Linked DNA regions of Methanococcus voltae PS. Each later gene encodes a partner of the first gene's protein in a complex. Links are inferred from orthologs where the notes say so. Each region holds a gene or a part of one and is shown in the gene's direction. Other genes may lie near its edges.

Region 1 (5,748 bases):
GATTTAGTAGTATACTTAAGAATCCACCCTAAATTAAGAAGGGCTATTATCGGAGACAAAGGAAAGAAAATTGATTCCGCAGTTGACTTGGTTAGTAGACTTTCCGGTGTTAAAAACATCAAAGTTATCGCAGGATTGAGAAAAGACAATAAAAAGGTTGCTAAAAAAGAGGAAGCACCAGTAAAAGCTGAAGAGGTTAAACCTGAAGTTAAACCTGAAGCTGAAGCTGTAAAAGCTCCTGAAGCTACCGAAACACAAAATGCAGAATAATTTAAGAATTTAAAATCGATTGAATTTATTTATTAAAATTTTTAGTTGTTATATAATTATACTATTAATAATTAATTTAATAATATAATAAATTATAATCTAATAAATTATAATGCAATAATATAATCGATTGGAAAATTATGAATATGCTAGTCATAGGTGATTAAATGGCAGGAAGTAAAGCTCCAAGAGGAGAATTTGCAGGTAGAAAATTATTCTTAAAAAGAAAAGAAAGCAAATGGCACCAGTACAAATTCGTTAACAGAGAATTAGGCTTAAAATTAAAAGCTGACCCATTAGAAGGTGCTCCAATGGGAAGAGGTATTGTTGTTGAGAAAGTAGGTCTCGAAGCAAAACAACCTAACTCTGCTATCAGAAAATGTGTAAAAGTTCAATTAATTAAAAACGGAAAAGTTATTACCGCATTTGCACCAGGTAACCACGCTATCAACTTCATCGACGAGCACGACGAAGTAGTTATCGAAGGAATCGGTGGTCCAACAGGTCAAGCTAAAGGGGATATTCCTGGAGTAAGATATAAAGTTGTAATGGTTGGTAAAAACTCAATCAGAGAATTAGTTAAAGGTAAACAAGAAAAAGTTAAAAGATAAGTTCATTAAATAAGTTTTAATTTTATTTAACCTTATTTAATCTTAGTAATACTTTTAATTTTAAATTTCTTTAACTTAATACTTAATTTAAGATTAATAATTTATAATTATCAATAAATTCGGAAAAACATTCGGAAAACAAAATCACAAATCACAAAAATAACAATGGACGGTGAAATTTTGGAAATTAAATTGTTCAATAAATGGGATTGTGAAGCTGTTACAGTTAAAGATCCAAGCTTAAGGTCATACATTAGCTTAGAACCTGTTTTAGTACCTCACACCGCAGGAAGATACTCAAAGAAAATGTTCGATAAATCAAAAATGAACATTGTAGAAAGAGTTTTAAATAAATTAATGGCTGAACAAACAAATACTGGTAAAAAATACGAAGCTTTAGCAGTTATGGAAGAAGCCTTAGAAATCATCGCAAAAAGAACAAAGGAAAACCCTGTTCAAGTTTTAGTTGATGCTTTAGAAAACGCAGGACCTAGAGAAGAAACAACAAGAATTTCATACGGTGGTATCGCATTCTTACAATCAGTTGACGTTTCACCTGTAAGAAGATTAGACACTGCTATAAGAAACATCTCATTAGGTACCTTAAATTCAGCAAGAAAAAACAAAAAATCACTTGCAAACTGTTTAGCTGATGAAATAATCTCAGCTTCAAAAGCAGACATGCAAAAAAGCTTTGCTGTAAAGAAAAAAGAAGAAAAAGAAAGAGTTGCTCAATCAGCAAGATAATTGAGATATTGAGTTATATCCATTTCTTTATCTTTAGAATTTTGTAATTATGCAATAATTATATTATAGTCGTATTAAATGATACATCATTTATGATTATAATAATTCTTTTCAATTTATTCGTAAATGTTGAAATTGTAATCTTAAATAATTTATCAATAATCTTAAAGTATGAATTATTTGTTAATTAACATTTAATTAATATATGATTAATAAAATTGATAAATAATTCTAAACTGGTTATATTAATAATTATTGTACTTAGATTAACTAATGTATTATAAAATTAAATTTATAATAAAAGTATAATAAAATATAATTCTTCAAACTTCAAAATCAATTATTCGATTCGGTGAAATAATGGGAAGAAGAGCAAAAATGGTAGAAAAGGTTACCAGTTTAATGGAAACCCACGATAAAATCAGAAACATCGGTATCTGTGCACACATCGACCACGGTAAAACAACATTATCAGACAACCTCTTAGCAGGTGCTGGTATGATATCAAAAGAATTAGCAGGGGACCAACTTGCTTTAGACTTTGATGAAGAAGAAGCAGCAAGAGGTATTACAATCTACGCTGCTAACGTGTCAATGGTTCACCAGTCAGAAACCGGAGAACACTTAATTAACTTAATCGACACACCAGGTCACGTTGACTTCGGTGGTGACGTTACAAGAGCAATGAGAGCTATCGATGGTGCTATCGTTGTATGCTGTGCAGTAGAAGGTGTAATGCCACAAACTGAAACAGTTTTAAGACAAGCTTTAAAAGAAAAAGTTAAACCTGTATTATTCATAAACAAAGTTGACAGATTAATCAACGAGTTAAAATTAACTCCTGAAGAATTACAAGGAAGGTTTATGAAAATCATCGCAGAAGTTAACGTTTTAATCGAAAAGATGGCTCCTGAAGAGTTCAAAAAAGAATGGTTATGCGACGTTATGGGTGGTAAAGTAGCATTTGGTTCAGCTTACAACAACTGGGCTATTTCAGTACCATACATGCAAAAATCAGGTATTTCATTCAAAGATATCATTGATTTCTGTAACGATGAAAGACAAAAAGAATTAGCTGACAAAGCACCTTTACACGAAGTATGTTTAGATATGGTTATCAAACACTTACCAAACCCAGTTGACGCTCAAAAGTACAGAATTCCAAACATTTGGAAAGGTGACATTGAGTCAGAAATTGGTAAATCAATGATGACCTGTGACCCTAACGGTCCTTTAGCAGGTGTTATCACAAAAATTATCGTTGATAAACACGCAGGAGCTATCTCAGCATGCAGATTGTTCTCAGGAAGAATGAAACAAGGTGACGAATTGTTTTTAGTTGGTGCAGAACAAAAAGCAAGAGCTCAACAAGTTTCAGTTTTCATGGGTGCAGAAAGAGTTCAGGTACCAAGTATTTCAGCAGGTAACATCTGTGCTATTACAGGTTTAAAAGAAGCAACAGCAGGGGAAACTGTTTCAGCATTCTCAAACAAAATGGAACAAGCTTTCGAAGGTTTATCACACGTAAGTGAACCTGTTATTACAGTTGCTATCGAAGCTAAAAACACAAAAGACTTGCCAAAATTAATCGAAGTATTAAGACAAATCGCAAGAGAAGATAACACAGTTAGAGTGGAAATCAACGAGGAAACCGGTGAACACTTAATCAGCGGTATGGGTGAACTCCACATCGAAGTTATCACAAACACAAAAATCGGCAGAGATACAGGTATCGAAGTTGATGTTGGTGAACCAATCGTTGTTTACAGAGAAACAATCAACGGTACAAGCCCTGAAATTGAAGGAAAATCACCAAACAAACACAACAAATTGTACTTCATCGTAGAACCTTTAGAAGACAGTGTATACCAAGCATATGTTAAAGGCGACTTAAAAGATGAAGACTTCAAGAGAAAAATCTCATCAGAAGCAGAAGGTAAGTTTGTAGAAGCTGGTTTACCAAAAGACGAAGCTAAAAAAGTTATGTCAATCATGGGCGGTAACTTAATCACAAACTTAACTAGAGGTATCGTACAGTTAGACGAAGCTAGAGAGTTAATTATCGAAGGTTTCAAAGAAGCTGTAAGAAACGGTCCTTTAGCTGCTGAGAAAGTTCAAGGTGTAAAAGTTAAATTAATGGATGCAACTTTCCACGAAGATGCAATCCACAGAGGTCCAGCACAAATTATTCCTGCGGTAAGATTCGGTGTTAGAGACGCTATTACACAAGCTAAACCAGTATTATTAGAACCTATGCAAAAAGTATATATCAACACACCACAAGATTACATGGGTGATGGTATGAAAGAAATCAACAACAGAAGAGGCCAAATCGTTGATATGGAACAAGAAGGTGACATGTCAATTATTAAAGGTAGCGTTCCTGTTGCTGAAATGTTCGGATTCGCTGGTGCAATCAGAGGGGCTACCCAAGGTAGATGTTTATGGTCCGTTGAATTCTCAGGATTCGAAAAGGTACCTGCAGAAATACAACCTAAGATTGTTCAACAAATCAGGTCAAGAAAAGGTTTAAAAACAGAATAATTAAAATAATTAGAATAACCAGAATAATTATAAAATAGGATAATTACATATGAATTAATATAGTGAACTTATAATTGATTATAATAATTTGCAATATAATTATTATGGATTTATAATATCAATTAATTCATATGTACTTATTTAAAAATAGTGAAATTGAGTAAAATTATAATTAGGGTACAAAAATCTTACACGATTAATCATGATTAATTTTGAAAAATCCAAAAGATTTTAACAATATACCATAAAATATATATACTCATTTTTACTATCATATTACAAATTATACTTATTTAGAAATCTCTTGATAAGATAAATTATACTTACAAAAATCAAATAAAACAAGAATAAATACAGGTGACAATATGGCAAAAGAAAAACCAATATTGAACGTTGCATTTATCGGACACGTTGATGCTGGTAAATCAACCACAGTAGGAAGATTATTATTAGACGGTGGAGCTATCGACCCTCAGGTAATTACAAGATTAAGAAGAGAAGCTGAAGAAAAAGGTAAAGCTGGATTCGAATTTGCTTACGTTATGGACGGTTTAAAAGAAGAAAGAGAGAGAGGTGTTACAATTGACATCGCTCACAAAAAATTCCCTACCGACAAATACGAAGTAACAATCGTAGACTGCCCAGGCCACAGAGACTTCATTAAAAACATGATTACCGGTGCTTCACAAGCTGACGCAGCTGTTTTAGTTGTTAACGTAGATGACCACAACAACGGTATTCAGCCACAAACAAGAGAACACATCTTCTTAATCAGAACATTAGGTGTAAACCAATTAGCTGTTGCAATTAACAAAATGGATACAGTTAACTTCAACGAAGCTGACTACAACGCTATGAAGAAAATGTTAAGCGAAGAGTTATTAAAAATGTTAGGTTACAACCCTGACAACGTACCTTTCATCCCTGTAGCTTCATTACACGGTGACAACGTATTCAAAAAATCAGAAAACACAAAATGGTACAAGGGTCCTACAATTGCTCAAGTTATTGACTCATTCCAACCTCCTCAAAAACCAACAAACTTACCATTGAGATTACCTATCCAAGATGTTTACTCAATCACTGGTGTAGGTACAGTTCCAGTTGGTAGAGTTGAAACAGGTATCATCAGACCAGGAGACAAAGTTGTATTTGAACCTTCAGGCTCAGTAGGAGAAGTTAAAACAGTGGAAATGCACCACGAACAGTTACCTTCAGCAGAACCAGGAGACAACATTGGTTTCAACGTAAGAGGTGTAGGTAAAAAAGACATCAAAAGAGGAGACGTTTTAGGTCCAGTTGACAACGCACCATCAGTTGCAGCTGAATTTGACGCTCAAATTGTTGTTTTACAACACCCTTCAGTTATCACAGCAGGATACACACCAGTATTCCACGCACACACATCACAGATTGCATGTACCTTTGCAGAGTTAAGCAAAAAGTTAAACCCTGCAACTGGTGAAGTTTTAGAAGAAAACCCAGACTTCTTAAAAGCTGGTGACGCTGCAATCGTTAAATTAATACCAACAAAACCAATGGTTATTGAAAACGTTAAAGAAATTCCACAACTCGG
Region 2 (4,136 bases), on another replicon or contig:
ATAACTCTTTCATCGTTGTTAAGCGCCTGAACGCTTTGTTTTGTTATACCACAATGTAACGTCATAAAATCAACGCCTTCTTTAGCTTGTCGTTCTATAACGTTAAAGATTAAATCTTCGTCCATATCTACAACTTTTCCGTATTTATTTTTAGCATCGACTCCAACTTCATAAATAGGAACCGTACCAATTGGTAAATTAGTTTTAGACATTATTTCCTTTCTTATTTCGGGTAAATTGCCACCAGTACTTAAATCCATTATTGCATCTGCACCATATTTATTTGAAATAGCAACTTTTCTCAATTCTGAATCAATGTCTATACAATCTGGAGAAGTACCCAAATTTACATTTACCTTTGTAGATAAACCTTCACCAATTCCTACAGGCTTAGTATTTCTATTTATATTTTTAGGAATAACCACATATCCTTTGGCAATAAGCTTCCTAAGTTGATTTAAGTCCATATTTTCTTGTTCTGCTACGTATTTCATCTCTTCCGTAACATTACCTTTAATAGCTTCAGTCATTTGTGTCATAATTTCACCAATATGATAAAATATATAATTAAATTATAATAAAAATTATGATAATACGATTATAAACTATATCTATGATAGTATTATAAGATATATCGGAATATATTAATATATTAACTGGTTTTTAACATATATTATCATATAATTAGGGATATTTTTTAATCATTATTATTCCATTACCAATTATTAAATACTTAATATATTTAAAACAATATTATAGTTTAAGAAGTATTGTGCCAACTAGTTTATAAATCCCATGATAAGTATTAATTTGAACCTAAGTTAAATTCAAATTAATATTATAAAAAGAATAAAATATATTTCAAATATTATAAAATAATCATATGTTAAAACTATTATTAAATGGTGAAAAAATGTGGAATTTAGAAACAGAACGCGTATATAATTATATTTGTAATTCAAAAGCTAAAAAAGTTATTTTACAAGCACCAGAAGGTTTAAAAAGGTCTGTAGATTTGGAAATATCCAAATTACGTCAAAAGTTTATAGAATATAACACAAAACCTGAAGAAATCCCAAAAATGATAATTTGGGGAGAATCTTGTTTTGGGGCGTGTGACTTGTGCGATAGAGAAGTCTCGTTATTAAATCCTGATTTAATAGTTCATTATGGGCATGAAGAGCTTTCCTATGTTAAATCAGAGATTCCTGTGATATATGTTCATGCTTACTATAACGTAGATGAAGATTTTAAAAAAAATATGGAAAAACTCCAAAAAGAACTAAATAACCCCACCATAGTTAGTACGGTTCAATTTAAAAAGTGCCTTGAAGAATATAACCCCAATATAATTTTAGGATGTAGGGCGGTAATAACTAACTGGAAAAACGACGAATCAATATTATATGTGGGCACAGGTAGATTTCACCCATTAATGATGGCATATAAGTTTAAAAAAACTGTTAAAATATATAATCCACTTTCTCAGGAAGTTTCAGAAATAACGGAATCTGAAATCAAAAAAATGATTAAAATAAGAATTGGAAAAATAACAAAATTAATGTTAAATCCTCCAAAAAAAGTAGGTATTGTATTATCTACAAAAAAAGGGCAATGTAGAGCCAAAGTATTCGAAAAAATGATAGAATTGTGTGAAGAAAATAAAATTGAGTATACTCCAATCGTTTTAAACAACATTTCTCCGTCAAATTTAATATATAAAGTTGATGCGTATGTCATTTGTGCCTGTCCACGTATTGTATTAGATGATTATTCCAACTATGATAAAACACTTGTTACGGCTCGAGAATTTGAAATGTATGTCAAAGAAGACTTTGAATACATATTTGACGAAGTAATGGAGCATGATTTCTTATAAATTAGCATGTTACGATATATTTTATATTATTTTAAATTATTTTTTTATAATTATATTTTTTAAATCTAATTCTTTTAAAATTGTTTTAAAGGAGATAGAACCTTCTCTTACTAATTCTAAACTATTATTTGTTATTTTTATAATCGTAGAGGGCTTTTTGTATTCACAATCGCCATCATCGATAATAATATCAACTTTATCCATTATTTCCTTGCCGATATCAGATATAGAATAAGAAGAAGGCCTACCGCTTATATTAGCACTTGTAGAGGTTATTGGTATCTCGGATAATTCCAAAATTATTCTTGAATCGGGTACGCGAATACCTACATAATCTTTACATATATAATCAGGTATTGACTCCTTTTTAGGTAGTATTAAAGTAATGGGTCCAGGTAAAAATTTTTCTATTAGTGTTTTGGAAATATCTGAGATATATGCGTATTTCGCAATATCTGATTTTTTTTGTAAACTTATGGAAAGGGGTTTTGATTCATCTCTTTGTTTTATTTTATAAATCCTATCAATTACATTTTTGTCGAGAGCATACCCACAAATACCATATATCGTATCAGTAGGACATAGTGCAATCTCACCATTTTTAAGATGCTTTTTAGCTTCATTTAGTGTTATTTCTACCCCTTTTCGAATAATTTTCATAATACCCCAGTACAATCACATATCGTGTTAATAAAGCCTATTATTTTTTAAAATATATTTAAACCATGATTTAGAACTTATTTAGTTTTAGTTTTTTAGATAATTTATAATTATTATTTTATTATTTTATCAGTTTATTATTTTTTATATATATTACGTATTTATATTTTTAAATCATCTGAAATCCATTTATTTGTTAAAATTAATAACTTGAAACTTAAAAGATTTCGAGTTAAAAACTTAAATAAATGCATTTTTCATTACATCTTTACAAGGGCAAGTCCGTTCTCCAAACTTATAATTTATAAAGTCATCTACAACATTTACTATTTTGGCTTCCATTGATTTTACCGTATCCAGTACTTCGTCAACGGTTAAATCGCTATCTTTAATACCTGAGCAATAGTTTGAAATGTTGCAAAGTGAACAATAGCACATTTCAAGTTCTTTTGCTAAAGAAACTTCGGGATAAGCAGTCATTCCAACAACGTGACCCCAATGTTTATACATGTTTATTTCAGCGATTGTTTCAAATCTTGGACCTTCTGTACATACGTAGGTACCTTCGTTATAACCATATTGTCTTTTATCCAGTATTCCTTTTAAAATTCCCCTTAAATCACTGCAAAAAGGGTCTAACATATTTACGTGAGCCACTTTTCCATCTTCGCCCTCATAAAAGGTACTTTTCCTCACCTTTGTAAATTCAATGAAGTCATTTGCAACCAAGAATGATGAAGGTTCTATTTCAACTTTTAAGGAACCTACTGCATTTAATGATAATATCCTTTTGACATCTAGTTGTTTTAAGGCATACATGTTTGCAAGGTAGTTAATTTTATGAGGTGGTGTGCTATGATTTAAACCATGTCTACTAAGTAATACCACGCCGTTGTTTTCATCAATTAATACCTTAGCTTCCCCATATTTATTTTTAACTATCTTTTCTTCCCCATTCTTTAAAAGACCCGCTATGCCAGTGCCGCCAATAATTCCAATCATAAATACACCGTTACTATGTTGATAATTAATTTAGTTAGTTTAATTAATATTTTTTATTCAATAATTGCCATAATTCAGTAAATTTTAAATCGATATGTATATTATTAATGTATTATTATGTATAATAAAATATAATAAAAGTATATATAATATTCCATGCACGGTATGGAATTTTAGAAATAATATTATTGAATGGCGAAAAAATGAAATTTTATGGGAAAGTTATTAGTGGAAAAGGGAAGGGAAAATATTTTGTAGGTTTAGAGCCATACAAACTCGCTTTTGAAAAAAATTTAGGATACACCCCGTACCTCGGAACTTTAAATATAAAGACAGGTCGTGATTTTTGGATCAACGTTGAAAATTATAAAATTATAGACGATTTTGAATATAAAAACGAAAAATATTATGGAGTAAAATTTGTACCTATTACAATAAAAAACCGCTTCGGTGTTTCTATTAAAGGTTCTATTGTTGCCCCTAAGAAAACAGTTCATTCAAAATCCATTTTAGAAATAATATCCCCATTAAATCTTAGAAGATACTTAAATTTAAAAAATAATGATATTGTAATTGTTGAGTTAGAAGTCTAATA
Region 3 (3,906 bases), on another replicon or contig:
TGAAAAGAGCGATTGAAGAAGTCGCTGAGGAAACAGGTAATCCTTCATTCACAAAATTAATTGATTGTATGGAAAAAGGTGCTGCACTTATTGCAACCGAAATGAACCCATTCAAACTCTACAAGACTCTTAACGAGAGCAAAAGCCCTGCGCCAATTAAAGCTGGAGCTACTGCACCTTGTGATATTGAAATTAAAGCTGGTTCAACAGGTATGCCACCAGGACCATTTTTAAGTGAATTGAAAGCTGTAGGTTTACCTGCTGCAATCGAAAAAGGTAAAATTGGTATCAAAGAAGATACAATCGTTGCTAAAGAAGGAGATGTAGTATCCGCTAAATTAGCCGTGGTATTATCAAAATTAGATATTAAACCTATGGAAGTAGGTTTAAATGTATTAGGCGTTTACGAAGATGGAATTGTATACGACCCTGAAATATTAAAAATTGATGAGGATGAATTCCTCGCTAAATTACAAAGTGCTTACACTGGTGCATTTAACTTATCCGTTAATGCAGTTATTCCAACATCAGCTACAATTGAAACAATCGTACAAAAAGCATTCTCCAATGCTAAGGCTGTATCAATTGAAGGCGCATTCTTAACATCAGAAACCTCAGACGCTATATTAGGAAAAGCTACCGCTCAAATGTTAGCAGTTGCTAAATTAGCTGGTGAAGATGCTTTAGATGATGAATTAAAAGGAATGGTAAGTGGTTCAGAAGTAGAATCAGCTCCTGCAGCTGAAGAAGCTCCTGCAGCTGAAGAAGAGAAGAAAGAAGAAGCTCCTGCATCAGTAGGTATGGGATTATTATTCTAAAATCTTCAATTTTTTAGTATATCATATGAATAAATTTAATATATTTGATTATAGAAATATAATTATAGGAAAAATAACGATTTAAAAAAAATCTAAGGTATATATTGAAAAAATATATATACTTCAATAGATTATCTGAAAACTAATAATTATAAAAACACAAAACTAAGTAAATTATTAGTATTTGAGGTGTACTTTATGGAATACATATACGCAGCTTTATTATTAAACTCAGCAGATAAAGAAATCACAGAAGATGCAGTTAAAGCAGTTTTAACCGCTGCTGGTGTAGAAGCAGACGATGCAAGAGTTAAAGCATTAGTTGCTGCTTTAGAAGGAGTAGACATTGAAGAAGCTATTGCAAAAGCAGCAGCAGCTCCTGTTGCAGTTGCAGCAGCTCCTGCAGCAGCTGAAGCTCCTAAAGAAGAGAAAAAAGAAGAGAAAAAAGAAGACAACGGTGCTGCAGCAGCAGCTGGTTTAGGCGCTTTATTCGGATAATTAAATTAAATCCGAATACTCTTATTCTTTTTAATAAATCATATGATAAAACTTGTTAATTTGGAACATTTAATATTATTAAACTATTTTTTATATCATCTTACAGATTATAATTATATATATTAATATAAAAATATATTTATAAATTTAAATATAGTTATATATCACATATTTAGTAACTATTTTCTGCATATTTAATAGAATATAATAGAATAGGGTGTAATATAATATAATATAATTGGGACTTATATTTAATAAATTATAAAAAGTATATAAATACCTTTATATACTATATAAATAAAACTTATATTATATGTAATATAGGTGAGAGCTATGGAACCTGAAATAAAAATTGTTAATGTGGTAGTTTCAACACAGATAGGAACAGATATAGACTTAGAATATGCTGCAGATGTTTTAGACAACGCAGAATATGAGCCAGAGCAATTCCCGGGTTTAGTTTGTAGATTAAGCGACCCAAAAGTTGCATTATTAATATTTAGAAGCGGTAAATTAAACTGTACTGGTGCTAAAAATAAGGAAGAAGCAGTAATAGCTATTAAAAAGATAATTGCAGAGCTTAAAGAAGCAGGTATGGAATTAATTGAAAATCCAGAAGTTAACGTTCAAAACATGGTTGCTACAACCGAATTGGGCATGGAACCTAACTTAGATGATATTTCGACATTAGAATGTACTGAATACGAACCAGAGCAATTCCCGGGTTTAGTATACAGATTAAGCGACCCAAAAGTTGTAGTATTAATATTTGGTAGCGGTAAAGTTGTTATAACAGGTTTGAAGAAATTTGAAGACGCATATATTGCATTTAACAAAATATTGACTACATTAAAAGAGCTTGAAGAAGAATTTTACTAATAAATATTAATACATATTACCTATTTTATCCATTTTTAAAACATACTACTAATTGTATATTTTTATTTTTACAGCATATTTTTTAAATAATTTTTATTTTCATCATATTAAATCAATACAATAACAATTATTGGGAGATATTAAAATATGTATATATACTATAATTGTGTACTTTTTATGTAATTTAATTTTAATTTAGGTTAAGTCCATTATTTTATTGATTTATTAGAAAATTATATAGTAACTAATTATACAGGTGCATGTGAAATTATGATTGCCATTATCGATTATAACGCAGGAAACTTAAGAAGCATTGAAAAAGCATTTTCAATTTACGAAAGGGACGTAAAAGTTACAAATGACCCAGAAATTATATTATCCGCAGATAAAATTGTATTACCTGGCGTAGGAAACTTTGGAGATTCAGTAAAGAATATAGAAGCTGTTAAATTTGATGAAAAAGTATGTGACAAAATAAATACAAATTGTTCAAACTTAAAAGAGTTAATTACCCAAGATATTGGAAAAGTACCTTTTTTAGGCGTCTGTGTTGGAATGCAGTTATTATTTGAAAAAAGTGAAGAAAGTGAAGGAGCAGGATTAGGCGTATTTAATGGAGAAGTAGTTAAATTTACCAATGTTCCAAAAATACCACATATGGGTTGGAATAACGTCAAACAAATCAAAGATATACCATTATTTGAAGGAATAAAAGACAATGACTACTTTTATTTTGTCCACTCATATTATGTAAAAACTTTTGACGAAAAAATAATTGCAGGTATTTGTGATTACGGTACAAAGTTTACCTGTGCAGTTAATAAAGATAATATATATGCTACACAGTTTCACCCTGAAAAAAGTGGAAAATCCGGCTTAAAAATGATTGAAAACTTTGTAGAATTAATTTAAAAATAGAAATAAAAATAAAAGTAAATATAAAATAAAAATAAAATAAGAAATAAAAAAATAATATAATATAATATAATAAAAAATAAAATTAAATTCTATTTTTTTATAAATTAATATATTGGTCATATCATTTTATTTATTATAATAAGTAATCTTTAGCTACGTCAACGCCACATCCTGCGTTGTATCCAAGTTTTTTAAGACCTGCTTCAATTAATGCTAAAGTACCTAATATATGGTGCTCTTTTACACTACCCATGTGTCCTACTCTAAAGATTTTACCTTTTAAGTGAGCTTGACCACCTGCAACTAAAACGTCGTAATCTTTGTTTAAAGTTCCTCTGAAATCCTTGTCACTTATTCCTTCAGGGTATAAAGCAGATGTAACTGTTACAGACCTTGCTCTTTCTTTTGCGAATAATTCAAGACCCATTGCTTCTAAACCTGCTCTTGTAGCTTCTGCGAATTTATCGTGTCTTTTGAATCTGTTGTCCAAACCTTCGTCAAGTACAAGCTCTAAAGCTTTATTCATTGAATAGGTCATTGATACTGATGGTGTGTAAGGTGTTTCTTTACTACTGTCCCATTTTTTCTGGTAAGCTTTGATATCCAAATAGAATGATTTAGTCTCGGTATTATTGATAACGTCCCAAGCTTTGTCATTTACTGAGATAGCTGCCATTCCAGGAGGTGCAGCAATACATTTTTGGGAGCCTGTTACACAAATGTCGATGTTAAATTTATCCACATCTACGTAATCGCCACCTAATGAAGAAACTGTATCTACAATGTAGATTGC

Evidence for each region. The genes of interacting proteins can lie anywhere in the genome.
Region 2: the proteins of M2325_RS01810 (region 1) and dph2 are in contact, whole or in part, in a crystal structure (PDB 6Q2D), measured with the Methanobrevibacter smithii proteins. The link is inferred for Methanococcus voltae PS from one-to-one orthologs. Residues at the interface, in WP_011954157.1 of Methanobrevibacter smithii: Pro482, Asn483, Lys484, His485, Tyr553, Asp555, Glu556, Glu559, Leu560, Leu591, His592, Glu593, Asp594, Ala595, Val596, His597, Arg598, Gly599, Pro600; in WP_011954460.1 of Methanobrevibacter smithii: Met1, Met3, Tyr4, Pro28, Glu29, Gly30, Leu31, Met33, Phe58, His80, Thr124, Gln126, Ser179, Gly180, Asn181, Phe182, His183, Leu185, Tyr201, Asn202, Phe211, Ile215, Arg291, Asp295, Asp296, Gln298, Met299.
Region 3: the proteins of M2325_RS01810 (region 1) and rpl12p are in contact, whole or in part, in a crystal structure (PDB 5H7L), measured with the Pyrococcus horikoshii proteins. The link is inferred for Methanococcus voltae PS from one-to-one orthologs. Residues at the interface, in WP_048053510.1 of Pyrococcus horikoshii: Pro161, Met164, Met165, Phe168, Ser169, Ile172, Val195, Glu196, Phe202, Leu211, Ser212, Val213, Met216, Lys222, Phe223, Asn224; in WP_010886059.1 of Pyrococcus horikoshii: Leu100, Ala101, Gly102, Leu103, Ser104, Ala105, Leu106, Phe107, Gly108.

What each region holds. Positions count from the first base shown.
Region 1 is NZ_JANUCQ010000001.1:357,595-363,342, forward strand. The notes cover bases 1,606-4,580. They hold M2325_RS01810 (elongation factor EF-2), read left to right. Parts: upstream 1,606-1,988; coding sequence 1,989-4,172; downstream 4,173-4,580. Other genes in these bases: M2325_RS01805 (30S ribosomal protein S7), read left to right, coding at 1,606-1,628; tuf (translation elongation factor EF-1 subunit alpha), read left to right, coding at 4,538-4,580. Outside these bases: M2325_RS01795 (NusA-like transcription termination signal-binding factor), read left to right, coding at 1-270; M2325_RS01800 (30S ribosomal protein S12), read left to right, coding at 438-881; more of M2325_RS01805, read left to right, coding at 1,062-1,605; more of tuf, read left to right, coding at 4,581-5,748. UniProt on the Methanocaldococcus jannaschii protein: Catalyzes the GTP-dependent ribosomal translocation step during translation elongation.
Region 2 is NZ_JANUCQ010000003.1:203,344-207,479, forward strand. The notes cover bases 1-2,896. They hold dph2 (diphthamide biosynthesis enzyme Dph2), read left to right. Parts: upstream 1-913; coding sequence 914-1,879; downstream 1,880-2,896. Other genes in these bases: thiC (phosphomethylpyrimidine synthase), read right to left, coding at 1-539; M2325_RS06620 (L-threonylcarbamoyladenylate synthase), read right to left, coding at 1,916-2,539; M2325_RS06625 (MTAP family purine nucleoside phosphorylase), read right to left, coding at 2,780-2,896. Outside these bases: more of M2325_RS06625, read right to left, coding at 2,897-3,541; ribK (CTP-dependent riboflavin kinase), read left to right, coding at 3,745-4,134. UniProt on the Methanocaldococcus jannaschii protein: Catalyzes the first step of diphthamide biosynthesis, i.e. the transfer of the 3-amino-3-carboxypropyl group from S-adenosyl-L-methionine (SAM) to the C2 position of the imidazole ring of the target histidine residue in translation elongation factor 2 (EF-2).
Region 3 is NZ_JANUCQ010000002.1:484,537-488,442, forward strand. What follows is about bases 1-2,666. They hold rpl12p (50S ribosomal protein P1), read left to right. Parts: upstream 1-1,016; coding sequence 1,017-1,316; downstream 1,317-2,666. Other genes in these bases: M2325_RS05470 (50S ribosomal protein L10), read left to right, coding at 1-818; M2325_RS05480 (TATA-box-binding protein), read left to right, coding at 1,650-2,195; hisH (imidazole glycerol phosphate synthase subunit HisH), read left to right, coding at 2,466-2,666. In the rest of the region: more of hisH, read left to right, coding at 2,667-3,107; M2325_RS05490 (pyridoxal-phosphate-dependent aminotransferase family protein), read right to left, coding at 3,247-3,906. UniProt on the Methanocaldococcus jannaschii protein: Forms part of the ribosomal stalk, playing a central role in the interaction of the ribosome with GTP-bound translation factors.